DNA from 2 places in the Pedobacter cryoconitis genome. Region 2 is predicted to be linked to the other one. Evidence: riboswitches for the same ligand, from Rfam matches in the RefSeq annotation. Region 2 holds a riboswitch; the other holds the start of a gene.
The links. A riboswitch is a leader RNA that binds a small molecule or an ion and turns the genes downstream of it on or off. The one in region 2 is predicted to bind thiamine pyrophosphate.
Positions count from the first base shown of each region.

Region 1: another riboswitch for thiamine pyrophosphate. It lies ahead of thiS (sulfur carrier protein ThiS); the one in region 2 lies ahead of AY601_RS19775 (TonB-dependent receptor).

Region 1 is NZ_CP014504.1:3,767,845-3,775,685, forward strand. It holds gene thiH (2-iminoacetate synthase ThiH) at 1-968, opposite strand, end outside; gene AY601_RS15540 (thiazole synthase) at 961-1,725, opposite strand; gene AY601_RS15545 (thiamine phosphate synthase) at 1,719-2,369, opposite strand; gene AY601_RS15550 (thiamine phosphate synthase) at 2,359-2,973, opposite strand; gene thiC (phosphomethylpyrimidine synthase ThiC) at 2,974-4,857, opposite strand; gene thiS (sulfur carrier protein ThiS) at 4,899-5,102, opposite strand; TPP riboswitch at 5,163-5,250, opposite strand; gene AY601_RS15565 (FadR/GntR family transcriptional regulator) at 5,394-6,044, shown strand; gene AY601_RS15570 (sulfite exporter TauE/SafE family protein) at 6,069-6,902, shown strand; gene AY601_RS15575 (DUF1634 domain-containing protein) at 6,908-7,306, shown strand; gene AY601_RS15580 (MFS transporter) at 7,359-7,841, opposite strand, start outside.
Region 2 is NZ_CP014504.1:4,717,972-4,725,812, reverse strand. It holds gene AY601_RS19790 (ABC transporter ATP-binding protein) at 1-826, shown strand, start outside; gene AY601_RS19785 (MFS transporter) at 833-2,107, opposite strand; gene AY601_RS19780 (thiamine phosphate synthase) at 2,199-2,831, opposite strand; gene AY601_RS19775 (TonB-dependent receptor) at 2,882-5,332, opposite strand; TPP riboswitch at 5,388-5,535, opposite strand; gene AY601_RS25785 (hypothetical protein) at 5,585-5,737, opposite strand; gene AY601_RS19770 (AAA family ATPase) at 5,747-6,268, opposite strand; gene pnuC (nicotinamide riboside transporter PnuC) at 6,261-6,902, opposite strand; gene AY601_RS19760 (hypothetical protein) at 7,000-7,524, opposite strand; gene carB (carbamoyl-phosphate synthase large subunit) at 7,830-7,841, shown strand, end outside.

The sequences.
Region 1 (7,841 bases), 950 kb from region 2:
TTAGAACCCGCGCTCATAGAAGTAATCCCCAAGCCAATCACATGATCCCTAAAAACAACAGACTCCCTTGTAGAAATAGAAAGCTCAACCTCTTCATTCAACAACCTGTATGCGCAAATCAGCTGTACCAACTCCCTGTCTGACATTTCAACTTTAGGCGCTAACCCTCCACTAAATGGCCTTAACCGTGGAAACGATAAACTATATTTAGTCTTCCAATACTTTTTCTCCAAATATTCCAGATGCAACGCTGTAAAAAACGAATCCGTACGCCAATCTTCCAATCCGATCAACACCCCCAGTCCCATCTTATGCACCCCAGCTTTTCCTAACCGGTCTGGCGTTTCCAATCTATATTCAAAATTCGATTTCTTTCCCTTTGGATGATGCTTTTTATAATCTTCCCGGTGATAAGTCTCCTGGTAAACCAGCACTGTATTTAACCCCAAAGGAATCAAGACCTCATAATCCTCCGTATCCAGCGGCTGTACTTCCATTGAAATCAGTGCAAAATGTGGACGCAAAAGTTCCAGTACCCTTTTAAAATATTCAGTATGAACCGTCTGATTAGCCTCACCAGTCACCAGTAATACATGTTCATACCCCATTTCTTTTAACACAGCAACTTCCTGCATAATCTCCATGGGAGACAGTGTTTTACGCCTCACCTTATTATCCAGGCTAAACCCACAATAAGTACAAATATTATTACACTCATTAGAAAGATAAAGCGGTACATATAACTGCATTACTTTACCAAAACGCTTCAAAGTAGCCAATCTGCTCAACTGTGCCATTTGTTCCAGATAAGGAGCAGCAGCAGGAGAAATTAATGCTTTAAAATCTTCTAAAGTCCGATTGCTATTCCCCAAAGCACGTTCTACATCGTACGATGTCTTTTCATATATACTCTGTTTAATCTGTTCCCAGCTATAAGTATTAAAAAGTGCAGTAAAATTATCAGTCATCCAAAAATGAGGTTAGTGGGCTGCTTGACACAGCAGATGAATTGATAGACCCTAATTTTGCTTCAAATGCCATCCTTCCGGCAATGACCGCAATCTTAAATGCTTCAGCCATTTTCACTGGATCTCTGGAAACAGCGATTGCCGTATTTACCAGAACTGCGTCTGCACCAATTTCCATAGCCTTTGCGGCATCAGAAGGAGCACCAATTCCAGCATCTACAATTACAGGAACATTACTTTGACTAATAATAATTTCCAGAAAATCAATAGTTTTCAAACCTTTATTACTTCCGATTGGCGAACCTAAAGGCATCACTGCGGCAGTTCCAGCATCTTCTAAATGCTTGCATAATACCGGGTCAGCATGAATATAGGGTAAGACAATAAAGCCTAATTTCGCTAGTTCTTCTGTTGCCTTTAAGGTCTCAATCGGATCAGGCATTAAATATTTAGGATCAGGATGAATCTCCAGCTTAATCCAGTTGGTTTCTAAAGCTTCCCTGGCCATCTGAGCTGCAAAAACAGCTTCCTTCGCATTTCTCACACCCGAAGTATTAGGCAGCAGGTTAAACTGCGGATAATTTAAATGGCTTAATATATCGTCTTCCTGATCTTTCAGGTCAACTCTTTTTAAGGCTACAGTAACCAGTTCTGAACCAGAAACAAGCAATGCTTGCTCCATAATTTCTGCCGAACTGAACTTGCCCGTCCCTGTAAATAAACGGGAGTTAAATACTTTATCTGCAATAGTTAACATATCGTTTGTTTTGAATTAAGGTTTAATTCCTGATAGATCAAGCTGATATTTTCTGACGGATCAGTATGCTGTGTGAGTAAACCAGAAACAGCAATACCATAAATCCCCGTTTGGAGAATACTATTGATATCCTGGGTTTTTATTCCACCAATGGCTATAATGGGTAATTTAATTCCAGCAGCTAAAACCTGTTGCATGAGTTGCTGATATCCTTCAAGTCCAAGCACCGGACTTAAGTTTTGCTTGGTTGTGGTAAAACGAAAAGGGCCCAAACCAATATAATCCGCACCTTCCTCTACTCTTCTGCATATATCTGCAAAAGTGTTTGCTGTACCACCAATACACTTATCCTTTCCCAAAATACCCCTTGCCTGCGCTACAGGCATATCATTCAAACCCAAATGCACGCCATACGCACCTGATTTTAAAGCCAGTTCCGGATAGTCATTAACAATTAATTTTGCGCCGTACTTTTCACATAAACGACTGGCCTGAATGGCGAGTTCGAGTACTACATCTTCAGATTGCTCTTTAACCCGGAGCTGTATCCATTGACCACCTGCCTGCAGTACTTTTTCAATAGCAGTAAGGTGTGTCCCATTTTCCGGGGGCTGTGATATATAATGTAACTGATCAATTAACATCTCTTTTTTCTTCTAATGATTTGAGCATCTTTTCAAATTCTTTTAATGCGCCAGACGGGTGATTCCAAAGTGCACCAAGAACAGCAGCACCATCAAAATTCATTCGTTGCAATTCCTGGAACAGGTCTGCATTCACCCCTCCAATCCCAAAAACCTTTAATCCCTGTGGAACAGCAGACAAATAGAAATTACGCTCTACTATACTTTGATATCCAACTTTTGAAATACTATTAAATACTGGCCCAAAAAACACATAATCCAAAAAGGCAGTATCCGCTGGTGGTCCCCATTGATGAACAGACCGGCTTAAGTGAAAACCAGCTGCAAAAAGCGCTGTTTTTTTTTGCTGACTGGTAAGCTTCCATAGTTTTTCAGGATAATGAAGCCTGCGGATTGAAAACATGTTTGCCAATTCATGATGCTGATGAATTGAAATTGCCCGGTAATAATCCGGGTTAATCTCCAGCATCAGCCTCATAAATCTGGTCTCATCATTTTCCGGTTTCCTGAGATGCAATAATTGAAGTCCTGCCTCAAACAAGGCATTGATCAATTTGCCTTCTCCCTGGAAATAATCCGGACGTGTTACGGCTATAAGTTCCATTTACAGGTATATTTCACTTCCTTTTTCGGTGAATTCACGCGATTTATCTTCCATCCCTTTTGCAAGCGCCGCAGCTTCGTCCAAACCTTGTTTAGCTGCATATTCCCTTACGTCCTGGGTGATTTTCATAGAACAGAAATTCGGTCCGCACATGGAACAGAAGTGGGCGATTTTAGCACCATCGGCAGGAAGTGTCTCGTCATGAAACTCCTTTGCAGTATCCGGATCAAGTGAAAGATTAAACTGATCTTCCCATCGGAATTCAAACCTGGCTTTACTCAATGCGTTATCACGGTATTGAGCTCCGGGATGTCCTTTTGCTAAATCTGCCGCATGCGCAGCAATTTTATAAGTGATTACCCCGTCTTTTACATCTTTTTTATTGGGTAAGCCCAGGTGTTCTTTTGGCGTCACATAACACAACATTGCCGTTCCGTACCAGCCAATCATCGCTGCGCCAATTGCAGAAGTGATATGATCATATCCAGGTGCAATGTCAGTTGTGAGTGGGCCTAAAGTATAAAATGGAGCTTCACCGCAATGTTCCAGTTGCTTTTCCATATTTTCTTTAATCATATGCATCGGTACATGGCCCGGCCCTTCAATAATAGTCTGTATATCATGCTTCCAGGCAATTTTAGTCAGCTCACCTAATGTTTCCAGCTCAGCAAACTGTGCCGCATCATTCGCATCTGCCAGGCAGCCTGGTCTTAAACCATCACCTAACGAAAAGGCAACATCATAGGCTTTCATGATCTCACAGATTTCTTCAAAATGTGTGTACAAGAAGCTCTCCTGATGATGCGCCAAACACCATTTTGCCATGATTGATCCACCTCTGGAAACTATACCGGTAATCCTTTTTGCAGTCAATGGAATATATCTTAGCAATACTCCGGCATGGATGGTAAAATAATCAACCCCTTGCTCGGCCTGCTCAATTAATGTATCCCGGAATAGCTCCCAGGTCAGATCCTCAGCTTTACCGTTCACTTTTTCGAGTGCCTGGTAAATTGGAACTGTCCCGATTGGAACTGGTGAATTACGAATAATCCACTCCCTTGTTTCATGTATATTTTTACCTGTTGATAAATCCATAATGGTGTCAGCACCCCAGCGACATGCCCATACGGCCTTTTCAACTTCTTCTTCAATACTGGAAGTTACTGCTGAGTTACCAATATTTGCGTTGATTTTAACCAGGAAATTCCGGCCAATAATCATTGGTTCAGATTCAGGGTGGTTGATATTTGAGGGGATAACAGCTCTCCCGCAAGCGACTTCCTGGCGTACAAATTCTGGTGTAATGAAGCCCTTAGGTGTATTGGCACCAAAGCTATTTCCTGCATGCTGCTGACTCATCGCCTCTGCCTGCTCTCCTTTTTCATTATTCCACAGTTCTATCCTCTGGTTTTCTCTGATCGCGATATATTCCATTTCCGGAGTGATGATCCCTTTCCTGGCATAATGCATCTGAGATACATTCTGTCCTGCTTTTGCACGATAGGGTTGATGCTGAAAAGCGAAACGTAACTGGTCAAGTGATGGGTCTGCCAATCGCTGTGCACCATAAGCAGAGGTAATCTGATCCAGCTTTTCAACGTCACCTCTATCGGTAACCCAACTTTCTCTGATCCGTGGCAACCCTGCTTTAACATCAATATGTGCATTCGGATCTGTATAAGGCCCGCTGGTATCATAAACTGTTACACATGGGTTTGTCTCTGTCAGGCCAAAACCATTATGTATTTTGGTTTCGCTAAGGCTGATTTCACGCATGGCTACTTCAATAGCATGAAGTTCACCTTTTACAAAAACTTTACGGGAAGCCGGGAATGGCGTCCTGCTGATGACCTGGCCATCTGGAATTTTTTCTACTTTCATCGTTATGTGATTTTGTGAGGTTGCAAACAGAAATTAATGAATTATCCTCCTTGAGTTGCCTTGATTAGCATGACCTGGTCTCCGGGTTGAAGATGGTATACAGACCAATCAGATTTAGACATGACTGACTGATTAACAGCCACCGCAATACCGCTTCCAGAAATCTGCAAAACAGCAGTTAACAGCTGTACTAATGAGCATGGTCCGGCAATAGAATAAGTTTGATGATTTACAGTAATTTCCATTCTTTTCATTTTTAATAACGATAGGAATGACCTGTATAAGGAATGGAAAACCAACAACATAGTTGTGGCCTTACTTTTCCCTTCGGCAGTACTAACTGCATCAGGTTCAAAGGGTATATCTCAGCACAAGGCACCCCTAAAGTTTTTTGTAAACCTATAACATTTTTAAGAAGAAAAGAAATTTATTAAAAGATCAACTTCAAAAAAGACAGTTTCTCTTGTCACTTTTACATTACAAACATCAGACGTATGATCCGATTATATACCTTTGAAACATCAGATGTTTTAATCATGAAAAGAATCAATTTATCAGACAAAGTAATCGTTGCACTCAAAAGCGATATTGCCTCTGGAAAACTCAAAAAAGGCACAAAAATCCCATCAGAACCTGAACTGATGGAGCGTTATGAAGTTGGCCGTTCTACCATCAGGGAAGCAATTAAAACCCTTGCTATCTCTGGCATACTTAAAGTACAGCAAGGCTCAGGTACTTTTGTCGCTTCAAAAATAAAAGAGGAATCTCTTGCACAGCGTCTGCGCCGGGCAGACTTCGAAGAAATAAATACTGTCCGCTCTTTACTTGAAAAAGAAATCGTAAAACTTGCTTGTCTGAACAGAACTGAAGAAGATTTGACTGCCATGCAAAATCATCTTTCCCAGCGGAAAAAAGCTATCGATACTGATCAGCAACAAAAATGTACTGATGCAGATATAGCTTTTCACGTCAGCATTGCAAAAGCTTCAAAAAACAAAGTATTAATCGATCTCTATCAAAACTTCACTGCAGTAATCCTGGATTTCTTTACCAAGCGTAAAGAACAAAATATGGCTTATTTTGCCAGAAGCCATGCCTGGCATGAGGAACTTTCGCTGGCCATTGTCAACAGAGATCAGGCAGCGGCAGAACAACTCATTAAAACTTTATTAGATAACAATTACTAAAAACTATTATTAATTATACAACTCATGACAATTTTAACCTTTACCCTGATCCTGTTATTAGGGGCTTATCTTGCAGGACTTGCTGGTTCACTAACCGGTCTTGGCGGCGGCGTGGTAATTATACCCTTGCTGACCTTATTTTTTCACGTTGACATCCGTTATGCAATTGGTGCTGCGCTGATCGCATCAATCGCTACCTCTTCTGGCTCTGCAAGTGCTTATGTGAAAGAAGGCATTACCAATATCCGTCTCGGAATGTTCCTGGAGATAGCAACAACGGCAGGTGCTGTTTTGGGGGCTATTCTGGCGATCTATACGCCTGTTAACATTGTAGCCATTCTGTTTGGTGCCACCTTGATCTTTTCAGCAGCAATGACAATGAGAAAGAAACATGAAGGTGCATTAGCGGAAGGTAGTCAACTTTCCTATTTGCTGAAATTAAACAGCAGCTATCCTACAAAAGATGGTATAATAGACTATAAACTAAAGAATATAGGCGGGGGATTCTCGATCATGACCTTGGCGGGAATACTTTCAGGCTTATTAGGAATAGGTTCCGGTGCCTTAAAAGTATTGGCAATGGACAGTGCCATGCGTGTCCCTTTCCGGGTAAGTACTACGACCAGTAATTTCATGGTCGGAGTAACTGCTGCTGCGAGTGCTGTGGTTTATTTACAAAGAGGTTATATCGATCCTGGAATTGCTTTTCCAGTAATTATCGGTGTACTTGCGGGAGCTTTTACAGGCTCAAAGTTATTGATGAAGATCGATGTCAAATGGTTGAAGGTCATCTTCAGTTTTGCGATCACAGCTATCGCCCTTAACATGATTTACAATGGTTTTAATCACAAATTCTAGGAAACATGAATAACAGTAAAGAAACTAAAAGAGTAACCGACTACGATATGCAACAGCTAATCGGTCAGGTTTTAAGATATGGTGTATTAATTTCAGGCCTTGTTGCCATTATCGGAGGAATCTGGTACTTATTCCAGCAAGGCTCCGGCCTTCCTGACTACGGCACATTCCATGGGGAAGGCGAAGGCTATACCAGCTTACCAGGTATCATTAAAGGATTAGGGCAAGGCAGTGCAAAAGAAATCATCCAGCTCGGTGTAGTCATTCTGATTGCGACCCCGATTTTAAGGATTGTATTTTCACTGGTTGCTTTTGGAATGGAGAGAGATAAACTCTATGTATTGATCACATTGATTGTACTTTCAATTATCCTGTTCAGTACTTTCGGAGGATTGAGTATTTAAGCGGGCGAGTATTAAAACATAATGCGCGTATCGTTATGATACGCGCATTGCCTTATATAGTTTTAACTGCTGCCTGTCTGCTTTTATAATAGGCAAAGATACCAGTAGCAGTTATTCCTATTAATCCTTCGATTAATACTGCCGGTCTTGGGCCAATCAAATGAGCAACCCAGCCAATCAATAAACTACCAACAGGAATCAGTCCCTGGTAAGCCATTACATAATAACTGATTGCACGTCCGCGCATTTCGGGAATAGCATGTGTTTGAATATAAGTGTTGATAGCTGAGGACTGTGCCATCATCCCTACTCCTGATATTCCCATAAATAGTAAGGCAATAGGCAATTGTGGTGCAAAAGCAAGGAATAATAAACTACCTCCCAATACAGCCCCTGCAATAGTTGTTAATTTAATCAGCGTGCTGCTATCTTTTAAATTGGCCAGATAAATAGCACTGATAATTGATCCTAAACCAGCTGCACTTTCAAACCAGCTAAAGGTTTTGGCATCCCCATTAAAAATATCCTTGGCAAA
Region 2 (7,841 bases):
AGCAGAAGTTTCCCTGGGGAATTTTAAAAAGATCCTCAGTACGCCAATCGATCAGAAACCTTTGAATCCTAAAGTGCTGAATAAAATTGAATCTCTGGAATTCTCAGCTTTAAATTTCAGACACCTGACGGGGAAAACAAATGCACTGAACGAAATCAGCTTTAAAGCACATGACGGAGAAACTATCGCTTTCGTGGGGCCGTCCGGTTCTGGTAAAACTACACTTGTAAAGCTTTTGGTTGGACTTTATCAGCCTGAGGTAGGTGAAGTCTTATACAATGGGATTTCAAGTAAAGAGATTGATCTGGATCAGCTCAGAGAGAAAATAGGTTTTGTAACCCAGGATACACAGCTGTTCTCGGGTACTATCAGAGAGAACCTGCAGTTTGTCCGTCCGGGAGCCACAGATGAAGAATGTTTACGGGTAATGGAGCAAGCAGCCTGTCAAACACTTTTAGCACGAGCTGACAAAGGACTGGATACGGTTATCGGGGAAGGTGGAGTGAAAGTATCGGGTGGCGAAAAACAAAGACTGTCAATTGCCAGGGCTTTATTGCGCAGGCCAGACATCCTGGTATTTGATGAAGCTACTTCTTCTTTAGATTCTTTGACAGAAGAAGAGATTACTGCTACGATCAGAGAAGTTTCAGAATTTACCAATCATATCACGATACTGATTGCACACCGGTTATCAACAATCCGTCATGCAGACCGGATTTATGTACTTGAAAAGGGGCACATCATCGAACAGGGAAAACATGCAGACCTCTTAGAAGAGAAAGGACTGTATTACGCCATGTGGAGACAGCAGGTAGGAGAAAGATAGGCAGGCCTAAACTGTTTCTTCGTGAATATCCTGTAAAGTGAGGCCAAGCAGACTTTTAGTCTTGGTATAAGTGATACCTGCGATGATGATAGTCATACAGCCACCAAAAACCACTGCCGGAACAGTCCGCATGAGCTTTGCAGTAAGCCCGGATTCAAAAGCACCGATTTCGTTAGAAGAGCCAATAAACATACTATTTACAGCTGATACCCGGCCACGCATCCGGTCGGGTGTCAGTAATTGCATGATTGTAGACCGGATCAGGACGCTGACGCTATCAAATGCGCCTTCCATGAACAGGAACACTAAAGTCAGATAGAAATTCTTAGAAAGGCCGTAACAGATAATACTTGTACCGAAGCCAACTACAGCTACCAGCAGGTTTCTCCAGGGCTTGTTCATCGGGGAGATCCTGGTCATGACCAGCATGGTCAGTACTGCGCCTGCCGAAGCTGCTGCGCGCATAAAACCGAGTCCTTCGGAACCTACCTTTAAAATGTCATTCGCAAAAACAGGCAATAAAGCAACTGCGCCTCCAAAAAATACGGAGAACAAATCAAGGCTCATTGCACCAAGCATCATTTTACTCTTGAATACGAACTGTACGCCCTCTGTCAGGCTCTTCATAATACTTTCCTTAGGAATATATTTAGGCGGATGCGATTTCAGGAAAAACACACAGACTAAAGCAATGAATATAAAAGCAATGATTACTGTATAAGTAACTGTAATTCCATAAAAGCCATAAACTAAGCCTCCTACGGCAGGTCCTAAAATAGAGGCTGTCATATAAGAAGAACTATTCCAGGTACTGGAATTCGGATAAAGTTCTCTGGGAATAGTCATGGCCATTAAAGAAGAAGTAGCCGGGCTAAAGAACCCTCTGGCTATTCCTATTCCGAATACCATACAGTACATGATAGGAATGATATAACTTTCCGGAACGTAAGGGTGCATTTGAGGAGAAGTTGCAATCAACATGATCAGTGAGCAGATAAAAACGCCCAGGAATATTTTCAGTAACAGTCCTCTCTTTTCAGATTTGTCTGCAATATATCCTCCATAGAGTGCAATCCCGATAGCGGGGAGTGCTTCACAAAGACCAACCAGGCCTAAAGCAAGCGGATCTTTCGTTAAGTGATAAATGTGGAAGCCGATAATTACAGCCTGCATCTGATAGGCAAACGTAAAAAAGAAACGCATACCAAGAAAAGATCTGAATTCCCTGTAGCGCAGGGCGGCATAAGGATCTTGTTTATCTACAATTGTGGGACTGTCCAAAGGAAAATGATTTGAAACAAATGTATATTATAAGCAAGTCTTTTTGAAATGTAATGTCAAATATGACAAAGCCATATTTGACATTAATAAATTATTTTACAAGATCATAGAAATCCTGATAGGCATGCTTCATGTTTTCTGCCTGGTTGATGGCAGAAGAAGCTGCAATTCCAAAGATGCCTGTTTCCAGTAAAGCTTCTACATCAGTTAATTTTACACCGCCGACAGCTAATACCGGAAGATCAATTTCTTTTTCTTTTAAAGCTGAGGCGATTTTTGCATAACCTTCCAGGCCTAACCATGGCGCATTATTCGGCTTCGTATCCGTATGGCTGAACGGACCACATCCTGCATAATCAGCACCTTCTCTGGCTAATCTGAGTAATCCTTCTAAGGTATTGGAAGAACCGCCAATAGTAATATCTTCTCCTAACTGCTCACGCAATGCACTGAAATCGGCATCCATGTCTTCGATATGAAAACCCTGGATATCCGCTTTTCTGTTCAAATGAATGTGATTGGTTACAATCAGTGTTGCGCCCCAGTCATCGCAAATTTCTGCAATGGCATGAATATCCTTTAAAAGAGCTTCGTCATCCTTAGTCAAACAACGGTATTGAACCCACTTTGCGCCTGCTTCACAAGCAATTTGTGCCTGTTCAATATGCGTTAAGGCATCAATATCATGTGTGATAAACTGAAGCTTTTCGATGAATTTTTTCATGTATATTATTATTTAAAGATTTCCGGATTAAAATTTTCTAAAGTTAAATCTTAAAACTTAACATTCAGGGATAATAATAAGTTGGTGCCCGCTTGTGGAAAGTAGAAATTCTCTGTTACGCGGTTACCACCACTGTAAGATCCATAAGTATAGCCGTTACTCTCATATTTTTTATCGAAGATGTTATTAACCAGTAAACCAACATTCATGTTTTTCACTCCTTTAAAGCTGAAATCGTAACCTAAGCGGACATTATTTACCCAATATCCATTTAGTTTTCTGCCTTCATTCTTTGTATTATCCATATACTGTGTGCTCACATATTTGCTTTGTAAAGCGATGGCGAAACTGGTAAATGGTTTATAAACCAACTCTCCGAATACTACTGCATCTGGTGAAAAAGAAATGTTGGTATTGGTGTAATTGTAAGTATCCTCTTTTTTCGTATCATAGTTATAAATGAACTCAGAGAAGTCTTTAATTTTATTTCTGCTCAATGCTGCATTGGCGTTAATCAGAAAATGGCGGCTTAAAGTATAGGATCCGTCAAATTCAACTCCAATTCTGGAACTATTAGGCACATTCTGACGAATAGAAGCACCCACATCACTTAGCTTTCCGGTTACCACCAGCTGATCTTTATAGAACATGCCATATACGTTGACGCCCGCACTGTATTGCGCATCTTTAATCCGGTATCCAGCTTCTACATTATACAATCTTTCAGGATGTGGAACAGTGCCTGCATTCGCATTCACATAATCATCGCGGTTACCCTCTTTGTTGGCAATACTGAAAGAAGCATAGAGGTTACTTTTTGGATTTATAAAGTAAGAGGCGCCAAGCTTTGGATTGAAGAAATTAAGCTTGTCATGAATATTTAAAGGCAACAGATCATTGTCATTCCCTGTAATATCATAATTCAATCTTCTGTATTGCAGGTCGGCGAATAAGTTCAGTTTTTCAACGGGGCTGTAAGCAACCTTCGCATAAATATTGAAATCATTTTTATTCCCGTCTCCATCATAATAATGAGCAGAGTTATTCAGGTTCGAAGAGATTTGTGACCAGTTGATCTGACCATAATGCTTGCCACGGTATTGATTATAAGCACCACCTACTGTGAAATTCAGCTGAGAAGATGCTTTATAATTGAAACTATAAGTGGCGCCATAAAAATTATTGTTTAACCAGCGTCTGCGAACAAGATCGGTTGTCAATACAGGTGCGCCGTTAATCATTGGATTCTCTAAACCATAGTCGGCAAATTTTTGTCCAGCTTTAAATTCTTCATAATACCCTCTTCCATAAGTATAATGCAATGCGCCATTAAAAGAGAATTTATCATTAAATTGTTTCGCATACAAGACCTGGTAATGATCCTGCCAGTAGTTATCATTCTGATCTTTGTATAAGAAAGAGTTATATTTTCTGTTATCTGCTGTTAATAAATTCGTTGCATCAGCACCTGTTATGCCATTTCTTTCGATATAGTCATTAATTCCCTGTACATCCCCTCTTAATTTTGCTTCCGGAACACCATTCCAGGACTGGTAAGTTTTCTCTGAACCAGAAAATACATTAATCCTTAACAGATCAGTTTTTCCATGATAAGCGCCGGATAAGAAATAAGATTTTAATAAAGATGCACCGCGGTCTACATAACCATCAGATTGTATTCTGGACAAGCGGCCATCAAAACTGAATTTATTATCAATGAGTCCTGTTCCGATTTTCACGGTATTTTTTAAAGTATTAAAAGAACCATAGGTACTGTTAACCTCCGCATAAGGTTCTAAGCCTGGGGCAGAAGTTTGTATATTCAGGCTCCCGCCAAACGCACCGGCGCCATTTGTAGAAGTTCCTACACCACGCTGAATCTGGATACTCTCAACCGAAGAGGCAAAGTCTGGCATGTTTACCCAGAATGAACCCTGACTTTCAGAATCATTTAAAGGAATTCCGTTGACAGTGACATTGACCCTTGTCGCATCGCTTCCCCTGATCCTTATACCTGTGTAACCTACTCCGGTTCCAGCATCAGAAGTTACGACTACTCCCGGTGTGTTGTTAATAATGAAAGGTAAATCTTGTCCAAAATTATTGGCTTCAATATCAGTTTTACTGACATTTTTATAAGTCGTACCTGATTTCTCAGTAGCCCTTGTCGCCATGACAATAACTTCATCTGCCAGGTATGCTGAAGGCTCCAGGTTAAAATAGATCTGCTGATCTCCTTTCACTTCAATAGTTTTGTGCTGTGTTTCATAACCAACAAAACTTACGGTAAGTACATATTTACCAGCCTTAACGTTTTTAAGCTGATAGGCTCCATTCGTATCACTACTAACGCCAATACTGGTGTTTTTTAGACTGATACTTGCTCCCGGTAAGCTGGTATGTTTGGTGTTTTCGGAAACAGATCCCGAAATTGTGAATTGCGCGCTGGCAACTACAGGTAAAAGGAACACAGCTATAACTGCGATCAATAATGTTTTCAATTTGCTACTGTTTTTTAGTAAAACCTGTTGCACATAGGGCTAATGCAACATAATTAAACTCCATAACTCCAATCCCTCCGCCGGCATTACCCGGATCAGGTGCATATTTGAATCGCATGAAATCAATTCAGCGCTCAAATAATGGGTATGATCTCAGCCTGTCTTTGTGTTTTTTACAAAACAAGGCACCCCTTTGATATCGGCAAATGTATAAAATATTTTAGATATAGCAATTTAACAACGTCTGTACCGTCATTCTATATCTTCTTTCTCGTTTTGTGCATTCGTATATCCCTGTGCATATTTGATACTTCCCCAGGCGGTTAACATGGTAATAATATCCTCATCTTTAATTGGTCCGGTCAATTGACTTTTACAATAATCTAAAAATTCTGTTTCGTTCATTTCGTATTCTTATTTTGTCTCCAAAAATTTATCTATTGCTTTGAGCGCATTTTGTAATCTATCTTCAATACCGCTGATCAAAACATAGTCAGCACCCAGGTTTTTCAATTCTTTGTGCCATATCGCCATAAAATGTTCCCGCATATGTGGGAAATTGCGTTGTGGATCTTCCTGCCATGGTAAGTCAATATTCAGCAGTAAGTAATGATCATAAGTTCTCAATGGCAAAGCATCCAATACCAGTTGAGGAGTTTCACCCAGCATTTCATCGCTCCATATTTTTACTGTTAAAAATGTGGTGTCACAGAAAATCAGTTCCTGTTCTGCAATAGCCAGAATTGATTCTTCTAGCGCCTGCTGTCCATGAAACATATTAATTTCATCCTGCATGGTACAAGGAGCTGTTAATGCTGCGCAGTAATACCTTGCAAATTCAGGAACCCAAAGCGTGTTGTAATGTTTAGCCAATAATTTTGTCAGTGTGGACTTCCCTGTACTTTCAGGTCCAACAATAGCTATTTTTTTAGTCATGACTTTTCGTTGTAATTTCTGTTTCCAATCTTGATTTTTTCCATCCCTGGTAACCTACCCAGGCGATATAAACATATAAAGCGTACATAATTGCAGTTGCATAAAGATCTTTTGAAATATAAACACCCACGTAAATGATATCAACAAAAATCCAGATCAGCCAGTTCTGTAATACTTTTCTGGCGAGGAAGATTTGAGCGACCAGGCTGCATGCAGTACAAAAACTATCTAAAAATGGATAAGATGCCTTGGTAAAGTAATGCAGTAAAGTACCGGGAAGAATAGTTAGTAAAATAATGGCAACAGCCGACAAAGCCATTTCTTTGTCGGTAATAATACTGACGGGCCTGGAAGTTTCAGGATTATTCCTGTTTTTACTCCAGAAATACCAACCGTAGGCATTAGTTACCAGGAAATAGACTTGTAAGCCCATATCCGAGTAAAGTTTACTTTCAAAAAAGATGAAAATATAGATCAGTACACTGACAATAGCAAGGGGCCAGTTCAGAATATTATTCTTTGCAGCCAGCCAGACACAAAGTGTTCCTGTGATTACGCCACACCATTCCAGCAAGCTGGTTATCTTAAAAAAATGAACAATACTTTCTCTGACTACATCAACTAGAGCTACCATGCGTCAAATGTAAAAAAATCCAGCAGAGATGAACATCTCAGACGGGATTTTTAAACCAAACAAAATTCTTGAAGAATACCTGATACTGAGGTTATGATCAATTTTTACTGGCAGGTGAAGAGCTGAAGCTTAAAGAAGTTCTGACACTCACATCTGTGGTTAGCTTTTCTCTCAATACATATTCCAATCTTACCTTTAGGCTGCTGCCTTTGATATACTGATCAACAAAACGTGAATTGTCAATGTCCAGTACCAAAGAAGATCCGATATGTTCTGATACATCATTTCTTGAAGCAACCATGACTTCGCCACTGCTTCCGTTGGAAATAAAAATTTTAATGGATTTAAACATACCCATGCTTTTATCATTCGGATCGGAAGCAATAATCCTTGCAGATGCAATCCTGATATCCCTGACATAATCATTTCCACTCTGATTACCGATGACTTCATCAAAACTACCAGCAGCACTGGTCACAGAAGCTGTGCTGTCCACTTTTGAAGATTTGGGAATAACCTGGGTGGCAGTATATGGGAAACTGGATTTAATAATGGATTGAACAGTTCCGCATCCGCTTAGCAGAATAACCGTAGCAAAGACTGCAAATAGTATTTTTTTCATTAATATAGTTTTGTTTTTTAGCTTGTATGATTGCGTTATATCTTTTCCATTAACGCACTAACTTTGTTCAAAGTACGCTGATTAAAAATAAACATACACTAACAATCTGTCGTCCCATTTTTCTGTTCTGATTATTTTAGGTTTCTTTTGAAAAAAAACTGAATTATTACCGTCTAATAATGTACCTTTGCATCCCGACAGAACAGTCGGGATTCTTCAGCAATAGCACGTAAAATCTCGCCCAGCTATCAGTCTTACAAGACGAACATTTTTTAACAAAACACTTTAGACTTTTTTAAAGCCTTATGCCTAAAGAC